3 regions of the Pseudorhodoferax sp. genome follow, and region 2 is predicted to be linked to each of the others. Evidence: predicted binding sites of a transcription regulator. Region 2 holds the regulator's gene; each other region holds the start of a gene.
The links. Region 2 encodes sigma-54, which starts transcription at its own class of promoters, with help from an activator protein. Its sites were predicted from a motif close to TGGCANGNAANCTGCTTT; they were not measured.
Positions count from the first base shown of each region.

Region 1: a site for sigma-54 is predicted at 1,123-1,140, ahead of hmpA (NO-inducible flavohemoprotein). Genes of this name have one in related genera too.
Region 3: a site for sigma-54 is predicted at 2,863-2,880, ahead of QM782_RS06405 (pilin). Genes of this name have one in related genera too.

Region 1 is NZ_JASGJZ010000001.1:1,441,465-1,447,602, forward strand. It holds gene hmpA (NO-inducible flavohemoprotein) at 1-1,089, opposite strand, end outside; gene norR (nitric oxide reductase transcriptional regulator NorR) at 1,234-2,820, shown strand; gene QM782_RS06775 (M48 family metallopeptidase) at 2,854-3,669, opposite strand; gene QM782_RS06780 (AmpG family muropeptide MFS transporter) at 3,719-5,074, shown strand; gene QM782_RS06785 (response regulator) at 5,168-5,878, shown strand; gene QM782_RS06790 (sensor histidine kinase) at 5,853-6,138, shown strand, end outside.
Region 2 is NZ_JASGJZ010000001.1:1,598,513-1,604,650, forward strand. It holds gene QM782_RS07460 (SPOR domain-containing protein) at 1-214, shown strand, start outside; gene QM782_RS07465 (thiol:disulfide interchange protein DsbA/DsbL) at 264-920, shown strand; gene lptA (lipopolysaccharide transport periplasmic protein LptA) at 1,032-1,643, shown strand; gene lptB (LPS export ABC transporter ATP-binding protein) at 1,645-2,424, shown strand; gene QM782_RS07480 (RNA polymerase factor sigma-54) at 2,438-4,018, shown strand; gene QM782_RS07485 (THUMP domain-containing class I SAM-dependent RNA methyltransferase) at 4,021-5,232, shown strand; gene QM782_RS07490 (GlcG/HbpS family heme-binding protein) at 5,252-5,671, opposite strand; gene QM782_RS07495 (SDR family oxidoreductase) at 5,783-6,138, opposite strand, start outside.
Region 3 is NZ_JASGJZ010000001.1:1,357,351-1,363,488, reverse strand. It holds gene aqpZ (aquaporin Z) at 201-896, shown strand; gene QM782_RS06415 (pseudouridine synthase) at 978-1,826, opposite strand; gene QM782_RS06410 (DUF2189 domain-containing protein) at 1,867-2,685, opposite strand; gene QM782_RS06405 (pilin) at 2,925-3,440, shown strand; gene QM782_RS06400 (Wzy polymerase domain-containing protein) at 3,531-5,210, shown strand; gene QM782_RS06395 (PglL family O-oligosaccharyltransferase) at 5,348-6,138, shown strand, end outside.

The DNA of each region.
Region 1 (6,138 bases), 160 kb from region 2:
GCCGAGGAAGTAGGCGTCCAGGTCGCGGTCGGCGGGCAGCCAGGCGGCCAGGCGCTCGCGGTCGATGCGGCCGATGGCGTGCGGCGCGCCGTCGCCCTCGTCCTCGTCGTGCTGCTCGTAGCAGTAGAAGACCCGCAGCCGCGCATGCCGCGCGGCCAGCGCGTCCACGTCCGCGCGGAAGGCGTGCACCTCGGCGTTGCGCGCGCAGTGGATGAAGTAGACCGGCCGGTCGCCGGGCGAGGCCAGCACCGCGTCCAGCATCGCCAGCGTGGGCGTGATGCCGACGCCGCCGCTGATCAGCGCGATCGGCCGGTGGCTGTCGGCCAGCCGGAAGTCGCCGGCCGGCGGGAACACCTCGAGCACGTCGCCCACCTGCACCACGTCGTGCAGGTGGTTGGAGGCCACGCCGCCCTCGGCGCGCTTGACGCTGATGCGGTAGTAGTGGCCGTTGGGCGCGGCCGACAGCGAGTAGTTGCGGCGGATCTCCTGCCCGTCCACGACCAGGCGCAGGCCCAGGTACTGCCCCGGCTCGAAGTCCAGCAGCGGGCCGCGGTCCACCGGCTCCAGGTAGAACGAGGTGATCTCGGCGCTCTCGCGCTGCTTGCGCGCCACGCGGAACGGCCGCGCGCCGCGCCAGCCGCCGGGCGCCGCGGCCTTCTGGTCGTAGACCGCGGCCTCCGCGCCGATCAGCAGGTCGGCCAGCATGCCGTAGGCGGCGGCCCAGGCGTCGATCACGGCGTCGGTGGCGATCTCAGGCCCCAGCACCTCGCGGATTGCGCGCAGCAGGCTGTCGCCGACCAGCGGGTAGTGCTCGGGCAGCACCTGCAGCGCCGCGTGCTTCTGCACGATCTGCTGCACCAGCGGGCCGAGCGCCTGCAGCTCGTCGATGTGCCGCGCGTACATCAGCACCCCGTGGGCCAGCGCGCGCGGCTGGTCGCCGCTGGCCTGGTGGGCCTGGTTGAACAGCGGGCGCACCTCGGGGTGGTCGCGGAACAGCAGGCCGTAGAAGTGGGTGGTCAGCGCCTCGCCGCCGGTTTCCAGCAGGGGCACGGTGCTCTTGACGATGTCGCGTTGCGCAGGGGTCAGCATGCTTCTTTCGGGTGGAACGGTGAAGCGGGCCACGAGGCAGGGTCCGTGCCAGGGAGAAATCCGTTGCAGGACAAGCGATTGCCGCGCCATGGGTCAGAATGACCTGCTTCGCATCCAGGTCGGATCGACCTTTTCGGAGTCCGCATGACACCCCAGGCCCTGCTCGCCGCGATGCTGCCGCTGGTGGCCGACCTGGCGCGCCAGATCCCGCCGTCCGAACGCTACCGGCGGCTGCTGGACGCGGTGCGCCAGCTGCTGCCGGCCGACGCCGCGGCGCTGCTGCGGCTGGAAGGCGACGAACTCGTGCCGCTGGCCGTGGACGGCCTGGCGCCGGACACGCTGGGCCGGCGCTTCCGCGTGGACCGGCACCCGCGCCTGGCGACGCTGCTGGCCGCCGGTGGCCCGCTGCGCTTCGCGCCCGACTGCGGCCTGCCCGACCCCTACGACGGCCTGGTCGAGCACGTGCACGGCCACCTGCCGGTGCACGACTGCATGGGCTGCGCGCTGCGGGTGCAGGAGCGGCCCTGGGGCCTGCTGACGCTGGACGCGCTGGCGCTGTCGCGCTTCGACGCCGTCGACATGGCGGCGCTGCAGAGCCTGGCCGACCTGGCCGCCGCCACGGTGGCCGCGGCCGAGCGCATGGACGACCTGGCGCTGCGCGCCGAGGACGAGCACCGCCGCGCCGAGCAATACCGCCGCGCCGCCGGCCAGGGCCGCGCGCGCCGGCTGGCCGGCCGCAGCGCCGCGCACCGCGCGCTGCTGCGCGAGATCGCGCTGGTCGGCCCCAGCGCGCTGACGGTGCTCGTCAGCGGCGAGACCGGCACCGGCAAGGAACTGGTGACGCAGGCGCTGCACGCGGCCTCGCCGCGCGCCGGCCGGCCGCTGGTCAGCCTGAACTGCGCGGCGCTGCCCGACGCGCTGGTCGAGAGCGAGCTGTTCGGCCACGTGCGCGGCGCCTTCTCGGGCGCCGTAGCCGAGCGCCAGGGCAAGTTCGAGCTGGCCGACGGCGGCACGCTGTTCCTCGACGAGGTCGGCGAACTGCCGCTGGCGGTACAGGCCAAGCTGCTGCGCGTGCTGCAGAACGGCCAGCTGCAGCGCCTGGGCTCGGACCGCGAGCACCGCGTGGACGTGCGGCTGATCGCGGCGACCAACCGCGACCTGGCGGCCGAGGTGCGCGCCGGGCGCTTCCGCGCCGACCTGTACCACCGCCTGGTCGCCTACCCGCTGCACGTACCGCCGCTGCGCGAGCGCGGGCGCGACGTGCTGCTGCTGGCCGGCGCCTTCCTGGAGGAGCAGCGCGCCGCGCTCGGCCTGGGCAACCTGCGCCTCGATGCCGAGGCCCAGCAGGCGCTGCTGGGCCACGCCTGGCCCGGCAACGTGCGCGAACTGGAGCACGTGCTGGCGCGCGCGGCGCTGCGGGCGCTCGCCCGCCATGCGCAGCGCCCGCGCGTGCTGACGCTGGCGGCGGACGACCTGGGCCTGGCGCCGGCCGCCGCGGCGGCGACGCCGGTGCCGGCCGCGCGGTCCGCGCCCGCCCTCCCACCGGCCCCGCCGCTGCGCGAGCGCGTCGCCGCCTTCGAGCGCCAGGCCATCGGCGAAGCCCTGGCCGCCCACGGCGGCAACTGGGCCGCCGCGGCGCGCACGCTCGGCCTGGACCGGGCCAACCTCGTGCGGCTGGCGCGCCGACTGGGGCTGGCGGTGCCGGCGCGCAACGGCCGGCCGCAGGCGTGAAGCGCCACCGCCGCGGGGCGGCGGCGCGGTGCTTCAGCCGCCGCTGCGCGCCCGCTCGTACAGCGGCATGACCTTGGGCAGATTGCGCTCGATCTCGGCGATGCGCGTCTGGCCGGCCGGGTGGGTGCTGAACCACTGCGGCGGCGCGCCCCTGTTGGCGGCGTTCATCTTCTGCCACAGCGTGACGGCGGCGCGCGGGTCGTAGCCGGCGCGCGCGGCCAGCTCCAGGCCGACGAGGTCGGCCTCGGTCTCGTCCGAGCGCGAATAGCTCAGCGACAGCAGCTGCACGCCGCCGCCCATCACGGTACGGCCCAGCGCCCCGAGGCCGAACAGCTCGGACAGCACGTTGGCGCCCAGGTTGGTGGCGGCATTCTTGCCGGCGCGCTCGCGCGCATGCTCGCGCAGCGCGTGCGCGATCTCGTGGCCCATCACGGCGGCGGCCTCGTCGTCGGTCAGCTTCAGCTGGTCCAGGATGCCGGTGTAGAAGGCGATCTTGCCGCCCGGCATGCACCAGGCGTTGATCTGCTTGCTGCCGATCAGGTTGACCTCCCAGCGCCAGTTCCTGGCGCGCGGGTTCCACTGCACCGCGTGCGGGACGATGCGGGCGGCGATCGCGCGCAGGCGCCGCAGCTGCGGGTTGTCGGCCGGCGCCAGCGCACGCTGCTGGGCCGCATCGCTCAGCACCTGGCGGTACTGCTGCTGGGCCATGGCCTCCATCTGCTCGGCCGAGACCATGCGCGTGAACACGGAGTTCTCGCCGACGTCGATGCCGTCGCGCTGGGCCAGCGCCGGCGTGGCCAGCAGGGCCGTGGACAGGCCCAGCGCGGCCAGGATGTTCAGGGGCTTCATGCGGTCTTCGCGCGGCCGGTCGACAGGGGCCGCGACGTATTATTCCCGGATGACCTCGCGCCCGGCAAAGCCCCTGGAAGTTCCCGCCGGACCGGCACCCGAGGCCCGCCCTTCCTGGTCGCAGACGCTGCGGGTCTACCGCGAACCGGCCACGCTGCGCATGCTGGCGCTGGGCTTCTCGGCCGGGCTGCCGCTGCTGCTGGTGCTGGGCACGCTGAGCTTCCGGCTGCGCGGCGCCGGCATCGACCGCACCACCATCGGCTACCTGAGCTGGGTCGGCCTGGCCTACGGCTTCAAGTGGGTCTGGGCGCCGCTGGTGGACCGGCTGCCGCTGCCGCTGCTGACGCGCCGGCTGGGCCGGCGGCGCAGCTGGCTGCTGCTGGCGCAGGGCCTGGTGGTGGCGGGCCTGGCGGGCATGGCGCTGGCCGATCCGCGCGGTGGCCTCGCGCCGCTGGTCTGGTGCGCGCTGCTGGTGGCCTTCGGCTCGGCGACGCAGGACATCGCGCTGGACGCCTACCGCATCGAGTCGGCCGCGGCCGAGCGCCAGGGCGCGCTGGCCGCGGCCTACCAGACCGGCTACCGGCTGGCGATGATCTGGGCCGGCGCCGGCGCGCTGTGGATCGTGGCCGCCGCGCGGCTCGGCGCCACCGGCTACGAGAACGCGGCCTGGACCGCGGCCTACCTGGCGATGGCCGCCTCCATGGCGATCGGCGTGCTGACGGTGCTGCTGTCGGCCGAGCCGGCGCCGCGCGCCTTCGCGCCGGCGCGCAGCCCGGCCGAGTGGCTGCGGCAGACGCTGGTCGAGCCGTTCGCGGACTTCTTCCGCCGCCACGGCTGGGACGCGGCGCTGATCCTGGCGCTGATCGCGGTCTACCGCATCAGCGACGTGGTGATGGGCATCATGGCCAACCCGTTCTACGTGGACCTGGGCTTCAGCGAGGCCGAGGTCGCCACCGTCAGCAAGGTCTACGGCGTGGCGATGACGCTGGCCGGCGCCTTCGCCGGCGGCGCGCTGGCCATGCGGCTGGGAGTGTTGCGGGTGCTGATGCTGGGCGCGGCGCTGAGCGCGGCCAGCAACCTGCTGTTCGCCTGGATGGCCGGGCGCGGCCACGACCTGGTCGGCCTGACGCTGGTGGTCTCGGCCGACAACCTGGCCGGCGGCATCGCCTCGGCGGCCTTCATCGCCTACCTGTCCAGCCTGACCAACGTGCAGTACTCGGCCACCCAGTACGCGCTGTTCAGCTCGCTGATGCTGCTGCTGCCCAAGTTCGTCGCCGGCTTCTCGGGCCGCTTCGTCGACGCCTACGGCTACGCCAGCTTCTTCACCGGCACGGCGCTGCTGGGGCTACCGGTGCTGGTGCTGGTGGCGCTGGCGGCGCGCCAGGCCGGGCCCCGCCCGCGCTGACCACGCTTTACGAATCTTTACGGCGATGACAACGCCCGTCCGCGGCATGCGCGCACCATGGCGGCCGCACGTCTTCCCGCGCACGGAACACCCATGACCACACCCCTGTTGATGATCGAGGATGACACCCGGCTGGCCCAGATGGTGGTCGCCTACCTGGGCCAGTCCGGCTTCGCGGTCGAGCACGCGGCCAATGCGGCCGACGGGCTGGCGCGGCTGCAGCAGCCCGTCGGCCTGCCCGAGCTGGTGATCCTGGACCTGATGCTGCCCGACATGGACGGCCTGGAGGTCTGCCGCCGGATCCGCTCGGCCCAGGGCGAGATGGCGCGCGTGCCGGTGCTGATGCTGACGGCCAAGGGCGACCCGCTGGACCGCATCATCGGCCTGGAGCTCGGCGCCGACGACTACCTGCCCAAGCCGTTCGAGCCGCGCGAGCTGCTGGCGCGCATCCGCGCCGTGCTGCGCCGGCGCAGCGAAGGCGTGCGCGAGGCCAGCCAGGTGCTGCGCTTCGGCTCGCTGGAGATCGACCGCGACGCGCGCAGCGTCACCGTGGCCGGCCGGCCGTGCGAGCTGACGGCCTACCAGTTCGACCTGCTGGTCACGCTGGCCGAGCGCGCCGGCCGCGTGCTGAGCCGCGAGCAGATCATGGAGGCCGTGCGCGGCCGCGAGCTGGAGGCCTTCGACCGCTCGATCGACGTGCACATGGGCCGCATCCGCGCGGCCATCGAGACCGACCCCAAGAACCCCAAGCGCATCGTGACGGTGCGCGGCGCCGGCTATGTCTTCGCCAAGCAGCAGGACTGACGCCGCGCCGCGCCGGCCGCTGCCGGGCCTGCTGCAGCGCCTGTACGTGCGCATCTGGCTGTCGGTGCTGGCCACCGTGGCGGTGCTGATGCTGCTGCTGGGCTGGGTCTGGCGCATGACGACGGACCCGCCGGCGCGCACGGTGATCGTGCAGAACACGGCCGGCGAGGTGCTCGGCCAGGGCGCCTGGCGCGGCATGCGCGGCCCGGACGGCCGGGTGCCGCTGCACCGCGAGGGCGAGAACGCGCCGCCGGACCCGG
Region 2 (6,138 bases):
CGGCGCCTTCCGCAGCCCGGACGACGCCGAGGCGCAGCGCGCCCGCCTCGCCATGCAGGGCCTGGAAGCCCGCGTGACCGAGCGCGAACAGGCCGGCCGCACCGTCTACCGCGTGCGCATGGGTCCGTACCGCTCGCGCGACGAGGCCGAGCGCACCAAGTCCCGGCTGGAAGGCGCGGGCTCCGAAGCCGCGCTGGTGCGCGTGCAGCGCTGAAACTTTTTGCATCCGTCGCCGCTCAGAACCGCCCCAAGGAGTGAAACCAATGAAACGTCGTGAGTTCTCGAAAGCCGGCTTGGCCGCGTCCGCCGCCCTCGGCCTGGTGCAGGCCCCGGCCGTGCTGGCGCAGGGCCGGCCCAAGGCCGGCACCGACTACCTGGTGCTCGAAAAGCCCGCGCCCACCGAAGCGCCCGCGGGCAAGATCGAGGTGGTCGAGTTCTTCTGGTATGCCTGCCCGCACTGCAACCTGTTCGAGCCGCAGCTGGAGGCCTGGGTCAAGCGGCTGCCGCCCGACGTGGCCTTCCGCCGTGCGCCGGTGGCCTTCCGCAGCGATTTCGTGCCGCTGCAGAAGCTTTATTACGCGCTGGAGGCGCTGGGCCAGCTCGACACCCTGCACGCCAAGGCCTTCCACGCGATCCACGTCGAGCGGCAGCGCCTGAACACGGACGACGCGGTGATCGCCTGGGCCGTCAAGCAGGGCCTGGACCAGGCCAAGTTCGTGGAGACCTACAACTCGTTCAACGTGAGCACCAAGGTGCGCAAGGCGACCCAGCTGCAGGACGCCTACAAGCTCGCCGGCGTGCCGGCCCTGGGCGTCCAGGGGCGCTACTACATCGACGGCGAGACGGCCAAGTCCATGGACCGCGCGCTGCAGATCACCGACGTGCTGCTGGCCGACCTGCGCGGCAAACCGCGAACATAAGGCGTGGACCTGCGACTTATTGCACTGCACAATGGGCCCGCTGACGCGGGCCCTGTCGTTTCTGCCACCATGCGTGACCGCTACAATGGCTGAGCAAGAATCGTGCCTTTGATGACCATCCTCCACCGCCCCCTCATCGCCGCCGCCGTCCTCGCGCTGGCCGCCGGCCTGGCCCAGGCCGAACGGGCCGACCGCGACAAGCCCATGAACGTCGAGGCCGACGCCATGCGCTACGACGACCTGAAGCAGGTCAACGTGTTCACCGGCCGCGTGGTCGTGACCAAGGGCACGATCCTGGCGCGCGGCGAGCGCGTGGAAGTCTGGAAGGACGCGCAAGGCTACCAGTTCGGCACGATTACGGCCGCGCCCGGCCAGCGCGCGTTCTACCGGCAAAAGCGCGAAGGGCTGGACGAGTTCATCGAAGGCGAGGGCGAGGTCATCCACTACGACGGCCGGGCCGACAAGGTCACCTTCACGCGCCGCGCCATCATGCGCCGGCTGGCCAAGGACAAGCTGCAGGACGAGGTGACCGGCGACGTGATCGTCTACAACAACGTGACCGAGGTGTTCACGGTCGATGCCGCCCGGCCCGGTGCCAAGGACCCCTCCGGCCGCGTGCGCGCCATGCTGTCGCCGCAGCCCTCGGCCAGCAGCCCGCAGCCGCCGGCCCAGCCGCCCGCCACGCTCAGGCCCAGCACCCGGCTGGGCACGGAGAAGCAGTAGCGTGGCGCCGGCGCAGGACAGCACGATCGCCATCCCCGGCCGCAGCCGGCTGGAGGCCCGCCGGCTGCAGAAGTCCTACGGCAGCCGCAAGGTGGTGCAGGACGTGTCGCTGACCGTGCACGAGGGCGAGGTCGTCGGCCTGCTCGGCCCCAACGGCGCCGGCAAGACCACCTCGTTCTACATGATCGTGGGCCTGGTACGGGCCGACGGCGGGCAGATCAGCATCGACGGCCGGTCGGTCGAGCAGATGCCGATCCACCGGCGCTCGCAGCTTGGCCTGTCCTACCTGCCGCAGGAGGCCTCGATCTTCCGCAAGCTGTCGGTCGAGGACAACGTGCGCGCCGTGCTGGAGCTGCAGCGCGACGCGGCCGGCAAGCCGTTCGGCCGCGCCGAGATCGAGCAGCGCCTGACCGCGCTGCTGCAGGACCTGCGGGTGGACCACCTGCGCGAGGCCTCGGCGCTGGCGCTGTCCGGCGGCGAGCGGCGGCGCGTGGAGATCGCCCGCGCGCTGGCCACGCAGCCGCGCTTCATCCTGCTGGACGAGCCCTTCGCCGGCATCGACCCGATCGCCGTGATCGAGATCCAGCGCATCGTCAGCTTCCTGAAGGGCCGCGGCATCGGCGTGCTGATCACCGACCACAACGTGCGCGAGACGCTGGGCATCTGCGACCACGCCTACATCATCAGCGAGGGCCGGGTGCTGGCCAAGGGCACGCCGGCCGAGATCGTCGACAACGCGGAAGTGCGCCGGGTCTACCTCGGCGAGCACTTCAGGATGTAGCCGGGGCCGCGCCATGAAGCAAAGCCTGTCCCTGCGCGTCTCGCAGCACCTGGCGCTCACGCCGCAGCTGCAGCAATCCATCCGGCTGCTGCAGCTGTCCACGCTGGAGCTGTCCCAGGAGGTCGAGCAGATGCTCGACGAGAACCCGTTCCTCGAACAGGCCATGGACGACCATGCGGGCGAGGATTTCGGCCTGGCGCAGTCCGACGCACCGGTGCGCGACGACGACCGCGAGGCCGAGGTGGCGGCCCAGAGCGGGCTGGATTACGCCAGCGAGGGCCTGGCCGACACCCGTGGCGAGGCCGAATCGCCGCTGACCGGCCAGGCCGACGAGCACGATTGGGACGGCGACGGCACGCACGACCTGGCGCCGGACGACAGCGAATGGGGCGGCGACGCGCCGGCCCGCGGCAACGGCCAGGGCGAGGAGGGCGAGGCCGACGCCACCGAGCTGGCGCGCAGCCAGGAGTCGCTGCAGGACTTCCTGCACCGCCAGGCGCTGGCGCTGCGGCTGTCCGCGGAGGACACGGCGGCGCTGCGCTTCCTGATCGAGTCGCTGAACGAGGACGGCTACCTCGAAGACAGCCTGGAGGAGCTGGCCGCCGGCTTCGCCCCCGAGGACCCGGAGGCGCGCGAGGAGCTGCTGCACCGCTTCACCGTCGCGCTGCGCCTGCTGCAGAACCTGGAGCCGGCCGGCGTCGGCGCGCGCGACCTGGGCGAATGCCTGGCGCTGCAGATCCGGGTGCTGCCGGAGGACGAGGTCGACCCCGCGCTGCGCGGCACCGCGCTGCGCGTGTGCCGCCAGAGCATGGAGCTGCTGGCACGGCGCGACCTCAAGCGCCTGGCCCACCTGTGCGACGACAGCGAGGCCGGCGTCAAGGCCGCGCTGGCGCTGATCACGCGGCTGGAGCCCAAGCCGGGCCGCAAGTTCGTCGACGTCGAGCGCAACGTCATCGTGCCGGACGTGATCGTCACCAAGGTCGGGCGCGGCGCCCAGGCGCGCTTCAAGGTCCAACTCAACCCCGACGTGATGCCGCGCCTGCGCGTGCACGACATCTACGCCAACGCGCTCAAGCAGCACCGCGGCGGCGGCCGGGACGCCTCCGACACCGCCGCGCTGCAGCAGCGGCTGCAGGAGGCGCGCTGGTTCATCAAGAACATCCAGCAGCGCTTCGACACCATCCTGCGCGTGTCCAACGCCATCGTCGAGCGCCAGAAGAACTTCTTCACGCACGGCGCGCTGGCCATGCGCCCGCTGGTGCTGCGCGAGATCGCCGACGAGCTGGGCCTGCACGAGTCCACCATCAGCCGCGTGACCACGGCCAAGTACATGGCCACGCCGTTCGGCACCTTCGAGCTGAAGTACTTCTTCGGCTCCTCGCTGGGCACCGAGACCGGCGGCAATGCCTCCAGCACGGCGGTGCGGGCGCTGATCAAGCAGTTCGTCTCGGCCGAGGACCCGAAGAAGCCGCTGTCGGACAGCCAGCTCTCGGAGATGCTGAAGGAACAGGGCATCGAGTGCGCGCGCCGCACCGTGGCCAAGTACCGCGAGGCGCTGCGCATCGCGCCGACCAACCTGCGCAAGGCGCTCTAGCCGTGCAGCACCTGCGCCTGTTCCTGCCCTGCGCCGCCGGCGTCGAGGCCCTGCTGGCCGACGAGGCCGCACGCATCGCCGGCTGCCCGGTGCAGGCGCGCCGCGCCGGCGTGCGGCTGTCGGCGCCGTGGCGCGACGCCATGCGGCTGAACCTGTACAGCCGGCTGGCCCAGCGCGTGCTGATCGAGCTGGCGCACGGCGGCTACCGCCACGAGCAGGACCTGTACGAGGTCGCCGCCGGCGTCGCCTGGGAAGCCTGGTTCACCCCGCGCCAGAGCTTCAGGATCGAGCTGACCGCGCAGCGCAGCCCCCTGAAAAGCCTGAACTTCGCCGCGCTGCGCATCAAGGACGCGATCGCCGACCGCTTCCGCGACCGCGCCGGCAGCCGGCCCGACGTGGACACGCGCGCCCCGCAGGTGCGCATCCACGCCCACCTGACGACCGACCGGCTGACGCTGTACATCGACAGCTCCGGCGAGCCGCTGTTCAAGCGCGGCTGGCGCGCGGACACCGGCGACGCGCCGCTGAAGGAGACGCTGGCCGCCGCCATGCTGGCGGCCAGCGGCTGGGATGCCCGCACCCCGCTGTACGACCCCTGCTGCGGCAGCGGCACGATCGCCATCGAGGCCGCGCAGATCGCCTGCGGCGTGGCGCCCGGGCTGCGGCGGCGCTTCGGCTTCGAGCGACTGGCGCCGTTCCAGCCGCACGTGTGGCAGGCACTGCGCGAGGAGGCCGAGGCCGCGCGCCACGCCCCCACGGCGCCGGTGTTCGGCAGCGACGTGGCGCACCGCATGGTCGATTTCGCGCAGCGCAACGCCGAGCGCGCCGGCGTGGCCGAGGCCGTGCAACTGCGCGGCGGCGACGCGCTGCAACGCCTGCCGCCGTGCGAGGAGCCCGGCGTGCTGCTGCTGAACCCGCCCTACGGCGAGCGCATCGGCGTCGCCGGCGTCGCCGGCGAGCGCGCCCGCCCGGGCCGCGAGGCCGCGCTGGCCGAGGGCGGTGGCGACTTCTTCGCGCGGCTGGCGGCGCACTGGAAGCACCACTACGCCGGCTGGACCGCCTGGGTGCTGACGCCGGACACCAAGCTGGCCAGCCGCATGCGGCTGAAGGAATCGCGCCGCATCCCGATGTGGAACGGCCCGATCGAGTGCCGGCTGTTCCGCTTCGACATGGTGCAGGGCTCGGCGCGCAGGCCGGCGGCGCCCGCGGCCTGAGCCCCTTCGCTCCCGGCTGCTATCCCGCGGCGCGCACCAGCGCGGCCAGCGCCGCTTCGGCCACCTCGGCGTCCTGCGCGCCGGTGCCCGAGCCGATGCCGATGCCGCCGACCACCTGGCCGTGCAGCACGATCGGCAGCCCGCCCTGCAGGTTGGTGACGCGGCCGTCCGTGGCCAGCGCCAGCCGGGCGTCCAGGCCCTCGGCGAGCTGCCCCGTCGGCACGCGGCCGGAGGCGGCGGTCATGGCCTTGCGGATGGCCGACTCGCGCGAGAGCAGCTTGGCGCCATCCATGCGCAGGTAGGCCAGCAGGTTGCAGCCCTCGTCCACGACGGCGATGCACTGCGGCTGGCCCATGGCGCGCGCCTTGGCCGCGGCGGCCTCGACCAGCAGCGTGGCGCCTTCGTCGGTCAGGCGGATCCGGGAAGCGGTCAGGGGCATGGCGGGAATTCCTCGCAGTGGTAGTTCAAGAAAGGGGCGGCCCAGACTCTCAGGAAAACGCCGGCGCGGCCCGAGTTTTCTCGCCCCCCGCGGGGGGCGGGCTGGGCGCGTTCAAACGGCGCGGATGTTGCCGCCGTCGCAGCGCAGCATGCTGCCGGTGATGTAGGCCGCCGGCACGCTGGCGACGAAGGCGGCCAGCGCGCCGAATTCGGCCGGGTCGCCGTAGCGGCCCAGGGGGATGCCGGCGGTGGAGCGCTGGCGCACCTGCGCGGGCGTAAGCGCCTCGCGCGCCGCGATGGCCTCGTCGGTGCGCTGCACGCGCTCGGTGTCGATGCGGCCCGGCACCAGGATGTTGGCCGTGATGCCGTCGCGGGCGACCTCGGCCGACAGCGTCTTGGACCAGGGCACCAGCGCGGCGCGCAGGCTGTTGGAGATGCCCAGCACCGGCAGCGGCTGCAGCACGCCCG
Region 3 (6,138 bases), 240 kb from region 2:
GGCAGGGGCGCAATTATGGGCGGCCGCACGCGTCTTCAAGCCGTGGGCGCGCGGGCCGCGAATGCGGCACTGCACCAAATTGTTACAAACTCGGGGGGCTGCTGTTACGTTTTCGGGTGTGCGCGTGCCGACAATGCCAGCCCAGGGCGCCGACGGGCGCCTTCTCCTTTCCCGTTTCCTCGACAAGAAAGCGCACACACATGGATAGCAGCATCAAGAAATGGACGGCCGAGTTCCTGGGCACGTTCTGGCTCACCTTCGGCGGCTGCGGCAGCGCCGTGCTGGCGGCGGCGTTCCCGCAGGTCGGCATCGGCCTGCTGGGCGTGTCCCTGGCGTTCGGCCTGACGGTGCTGACCGGCGCCTACGCCTTCGGCCCGATCTCGGGCGGGCACTTCAACCCGGCCGTCTCCGTCGGCCTGGCCGTGGGCGGGCGCTTCCGCTGGGCCGAGCTGCCCGGCTACGTGATCGCCCAGGTGCTCGGCGCCATCGCCGCGGCCGGCGTGCTGTACCTGATCGCCAGCGGCAAGCCCGGCTTCGAGGTCGGCGGCTTCGCCAGCAACGGCTTCGGCGAGCTCTCGCCCGGCCACTACGGCATGACCGCCGTGCTGGTCTGCGAGGTCGTGATGACCGCCATCTTTCTGCTGGTGATCCTGGGCAGTACCGCCAAGCGCGCGCAGGGCGGCTTCGCCGGCATCTCGATTGGCCTGTGCCTGACGCTGATCCACCTGGTGTCGATCCCGGTGTCCAACACCTCGGTCAACCCGGCCCGCAGCACCGGCCCGGCGCTGTTCGCCAGCACCGCCGCGACCGGCCAGCTGTGGCTGTTCTGGGTCGCGCCCATCGTCGGCGCGGTGATCGGCGCGCTGATCTACCAGGCCGTCCTGAGCGACGACTGAAGACGCAAGGCCAAGCCGGGCCGCCCGCGAGTTCCTCGCGGGCGCCGGCTGGCTATCGCCGGGGCCGCTGGGCGCGTCCGTTCAGAACCGCTCCCCCGGCGCCAGGTAGCGCCACTGCCCCGGCGGCAGCCGGCCTAGCAGCACGCGGCCCATGCGGATGCGCTTCAGGCCGACCACGCGCAGGCCGACCAGCTCGCACATGCGGCGGATCTGGCGCTTGCGCCCCTCCGTCAGCACGAAGCGCAGCTGCTCGGCGTTCTCCCATTCCACCCGGGCCGGCTTCAGCGGCCGGCCGTCCAGCGCCAGGCCGTGCCGCAGCCGCGCCAGCCCCTCGGCCGGGAACGCCGCCCGCACGTCCTGCGCCACGGCGCCGTACTGCACGCGCACCAGGTATTCCTTCTCGACCTGCGCGTCCTCGCCGATCAGCTGGCGGGCGACGCGGCCGTCCTGCGTCAGCACCAGCAGGCCCACGGAGTCGATGTCCAGTCGCCCGGCCGGGGCCAGTCCGCGCAGTTGCGCCGGCGCGAACTGCAGCGGCGCGCGGTCCTCGGCCCAGCGGCTGCGCGCGCTGACCAGCGTGACGGCGGGCAGGTGCCCGTCCTCGGCCTGGCCGCTGACGTAGCCCACCGGCTTGTGCAGCAGGATCGTGACCTGCCGCGCCTGCGCGCCCTGGGCGGCGCGTTCCACCGTGATGCGGTCGCCGCCCGCCACCTTCTGCCCGGTCGTGGCCGGCTGGCCGTTCACCCGCACCCAGCCTCGGTCGATCCAGTCGTCGGCCTCGCGGCGCGAGCACAGGCCAAGGTCGGCCATGCGCTTGTTTAGGCGCACCAGGCCGTCGGGCGAAGGCGAGGCCGCGGCCGCGGCCGCTTCGGACCGGGGGATGCGGCGGACCGCGGGCGGGGCGGGGGGCTTGGGCGGTGGCGTGTTCATGCGGGGCCGGGCGCCGCCCCGGGCGGGGCGGGCGCGCAGTCTACGCCAGCGCCGCGTCCGCGGCCGGCGGCATCACCTGCCGGTAGCCGTGCCAGGTCGCATGGCCCAGCCAGGGCACGACCACCAGCACGCCCGCGGCCCAGGGCAGCGCCAGCGCGGCCAGCGTCAGCGCCACGATCAGCAGGCCCCACAGCAGCATCACGCCGGGCCGCGACAGCACCAGCTGGAAGCTGCGCAGCCCGGCCGTGATCGCGTCGAGGCCGCGGTCCATGATCATCGGGATCGAGACCGCGCAGGTCGAATAGACCAGCGCCGCGAAGATGCCGCCGACCAGCGCGTAGACCGCCACGAACTGCCAGTTGTGCGGGTTGAACACGGCCTGCAGCACGCCGGCCGTGGTCGGCATGCCGGTGTAGAAGAACACCGCGAACACCACCAGCGAGGCCCGGCCCCACAGCAGCTCCAGCACCATCAGCACCAGCACCAGCATGCCCATGCTGGGCAGGTGGCGGTCCCAGCAGGTCAGCGAGGCCGCGAGGTCCTGCGGCAGCCCGGCGCCGCGGCGCCGGCTGATGTCGTACAGCCCCATCGCCAGGAACGGCCCGACCAGGAAGCAGCCCGAGACCATGGTCATGGTCCATTCCGGGCTGCCGCGGAACACCAGCCGCAGCACCACCGCCATGGCCCAGAAGCAGGCGCCGAAGAACAGCGACTGCGGCCAGGCCGCCCACAGGTCGCGCCAGCCGCGCGCCAGCCAGCCGAACGGCGAGGCCAGGCGCAGCGTGCCGAGCGCGAGCGAGGGCGGCGCGGCCGGCGGAACCGCGGGCGCGGCGGCCGGGGAACTGGGGTCGGTGGTCATGGCGGCAGGTTCGGAAGGCGGCCGCATCGTCACGGCGCCGCCGCCCGCCGTCAATGCGGGATCGCCCTGCGCCGGCGAATGACAAAAATGTCACTGCCGCGCGGCAAAAAAGTCCCCACTGAGCACGTGGGTGTGACAAACGACCGCTGCGGCCCGGCATCGCAGGCCGTATCCGGGTGGCATGCAAACTGCTGAAGCGATCTACATCTTTTTCTGACAACGAACCGGGGAGTGCGCGAATGAAGCGATCCATGCAGCAGGGCTTTACCTTGATCGAACTGATGATCGTGGTGGCGATCATCGGCATCCTGGCGGCGGTGGCGCTGCCGGCGTACCAGGACTACACGGCGCGGGCCAAGATCTCCGAGGCGATCCTGGCCGGGTCGGCGTGCCGCACCAGCATCACGGAGACCATTCAGTCCGGCGTTTCCGGGACGACGACGGTCGATGCGAACCAGTGGGGCTGCGAAGTGAGCTCCGGCTCGGGCACCCGCTATGTCGACAAGGTGGAGACAACCGCTTCGGGCACTGGCGCAGGCGGTGGCGTGAACGTCGTCGTGACGACGACAGGCATTGCCACGGGCGCCGATGGCACGATCCGCTTGGCTCCGTGCAGCAACGCTGCGACGTCGTTCTCCACGTGCACCCAGCCCGCGTTCGGCCAGGCCGTGAACACGTGGATCTGCGGCCCCGGAAAAACGGGTACGCCGGTTCAGGCCAAATTCCTGCCCGGTTCCTGCCGCGTTCCGGACTGAGGGTCAACAACGCCTTGATCGATATGGATCGGTCCTCCCGGCCCAGATAGGCTGGGATCCCAAAGAAAGCGACTTCGGTCGCTTTTTTTGATGGCCTCTTCCAGAACCCTGTACCTCGGCCTGTTGTTGTTCGGCCTGTCCTGGCTGGGCTACGACCACTACCGCCCCTGGGTGAACTTCCACTCGGAGGCGCTGGCCTGCGCCGGCCTGCTGCTGCTGGTGGCCAGCCGCCTGCTGGACCGTGGCGCGCTGCCCGCCTGCCCGGCCATCGCGTGCTGGCCGCTGGCTGCCGCCGCGTCGGCCTGGCTGTGGTGGGTGCTGGGCATCGGCCTGTTCGCCGGCGACGCCCTGATGGCGAGCCTGTACCTGGCCGCCCTGGCGGCCGCGCTCGCCGTCGGCATGGCCTGGGTGCGGCATCCGGCGCCGGCCGTGCGCGAGCGCGTGCTGGTTGGCTTCGCGGCGGCCGTTGCGTTCGCCGCGATCGCCTCGGCCGCGATCGGCCTGCTCCAGTGGCTGGCGCTGACCGGTCCTCTGGGCATGTACGTGGTGCAGGGCGATCCGGGCGACCGGGCCATGGGCAACCTGGGGCAGCCGAACCAGCTCGCCACCCTGCTGCTGACGGGCATGGCGGCGCTGCTGATGCTGTTCGAATGGCGCCGCGTCGGCCGTGCCGTGCTGGCGCTGGCCATCGGCTTCCTGACCCTGGTGCTGGTGCTGACGCAGTCGCGCTCGGGCATGGTCGGCGTGCTGGTGGCGGCGGTGTTCCTGGGGTGGAAGGCGCCGCAGTTCCCGCGGCTGCGGCGCGCGGCCGTGCTGGCCTGGGTCGCCGGCTTCGCGCTGGCCACGGCCGTGCAGCCGGTGGTGGCCGATGCCCTGTTGCTCGGCGGTGGCCGCGGTGCCGCATCGCTGGCGCACACGGGCGACCGGCTGTCGATCTGGTCCCAGGTCGCCGCCGGCATCGCGCAGGCGCCGTGGGCCGGCTACGGCTGGCTGCAGACGCCGACCGCGCAGGCCGCCGCGGCGGCCACCGTGCCGGGAGACCTGACCTACGGGTTCGCCCACAACGTGGTGCTGGACCTGATGGCGTGGAACGGCATCCCGCTGGGATTGCTGTGGACGGGGCTCGTCGCCTGGTGGCTGTGCGTGCGCCTGGCGCGGGCCTCGGCGCCGCTGGCCGTGGCGGCGCTGGCCGGGCTGTTGCCGCTGGCGGTGCACAGCCTGCTGGAATTTCCGTTCGCCTATGCCTATTTCCTGGTGCTGGCGGGCCTGCTGGCCGGGATCGTCGAGGCGCTGCACCCCGGCGCACGCGCGCATCCGCTGCGGCTGCGCTGGGCGTGGCCGGCCTTCGCCTGCGCGGCCGTGCTCGGCGTCGCCATCTGCCGCGAGTACCTGCTGGTCGAGGAGGATTTCCGGGTCGTGCGCTTCGAGAACATGCGCATCGGCCGCACGCCGGACGACTACCGGGTGCCGGAGATCCGGCTGCTGACGCACATGGGCGAGATGCTGGCGGCGGCCCGCATGCGCCCGGCACCGCAGATGGCCGCGCAGGACCTGGAGCGCCTGCGCAGGACGGCACTGCGCTTTCCGTTCGGCTCCCTGCACCTGCGCTACGCCGGCGCACTCGCGCTCAATGGCGACCCGGCCGGCGCCGAGCGGCAGATGCGGGTCATCGCCGGCATGTTCGGCGCGTCCTACCACGCCGCGGCGCAGGCCGAACTGCGCGCGCTGGTCGAGCGCTACGCCGCAGAGGCGCCGGGCGGCCTCCACTGACGGCTCCGGCATCATCGAAGCATGGTCGCCTGGCAATTCCGATGGTTCGTCCGCCCGCTGCTGGTGGGGCGCGAGGTGTGCTCGACCGTGCCGCCGAACGGCGCGGATGGCCGCTTATCCGGTGGCATGGCCTGACGATGGCCGCTGGCCAGTCGCTGCCGCCACCGCTGCGGGCCGCTCCGGTCCTGGTCGCCGTGCTCTGTGCGCTGCCGTGGCTGAATCCCGTGGCGTTCGGCCCGGTGCCCTCGGTGCTGCCCTGGCTAGCCAGTGCGGCCGCGGTGGCGGCGGCGTTGCTGCTGTGCCAATGGGGCGCGCCGCCGGCTGCGGCGCGCCCCGCTGTCGCGGGCGGCTGGGGTTGGTGCGTGCTGCCCGTACTGTTGCTCTGCGCCGTCGCCTTTCCCCGTGCAGCTGCGCCGCCGCCGTACGAGGCGCTGGCGCTGGCCGGTGCCCTGGCACTGGTCGGCCTCGGTGCCGCGCTGGTGCGGCGGCATCCTGCCGGCAGCCAGGTCGCCGGCCTGCCCTGGCCCTGGTGGTGCGCGCTGCTGCCCTGGCTGCTCGCCGGCCTCGCCAGCAGCGTGCTGGCCCTGCTGCAGTACTTCGGCCTGGCCGACGCGCTGGTGCCCTGGGTCAGCTGGGCGCCGCTGGGCGAGGCCTTCGCGAACCTGCGCCAGCGCAACCAGTTCGCCTCGCTGACCAGCATCGCGCTGGCCGTGCTGCTGGCCGCGTGGCTGCTGCCGGCGCGCGGCCTGCCGCGCCGCGACTGGCCGGCATGGGCCATGGCGGCCGCGCTGCTGGTGGCCGGCAACGCGGCCTCGGCCTCGCGCACCGGCCTGCTGCAGCTGCTGGTGCTGGCCGTGCTGGCGCTGCTGTGGCGGCGCGACCGGCGCGTGTGGCTGGCGCTGGGCGGGCTGTTCGGCGTCTACGCCGT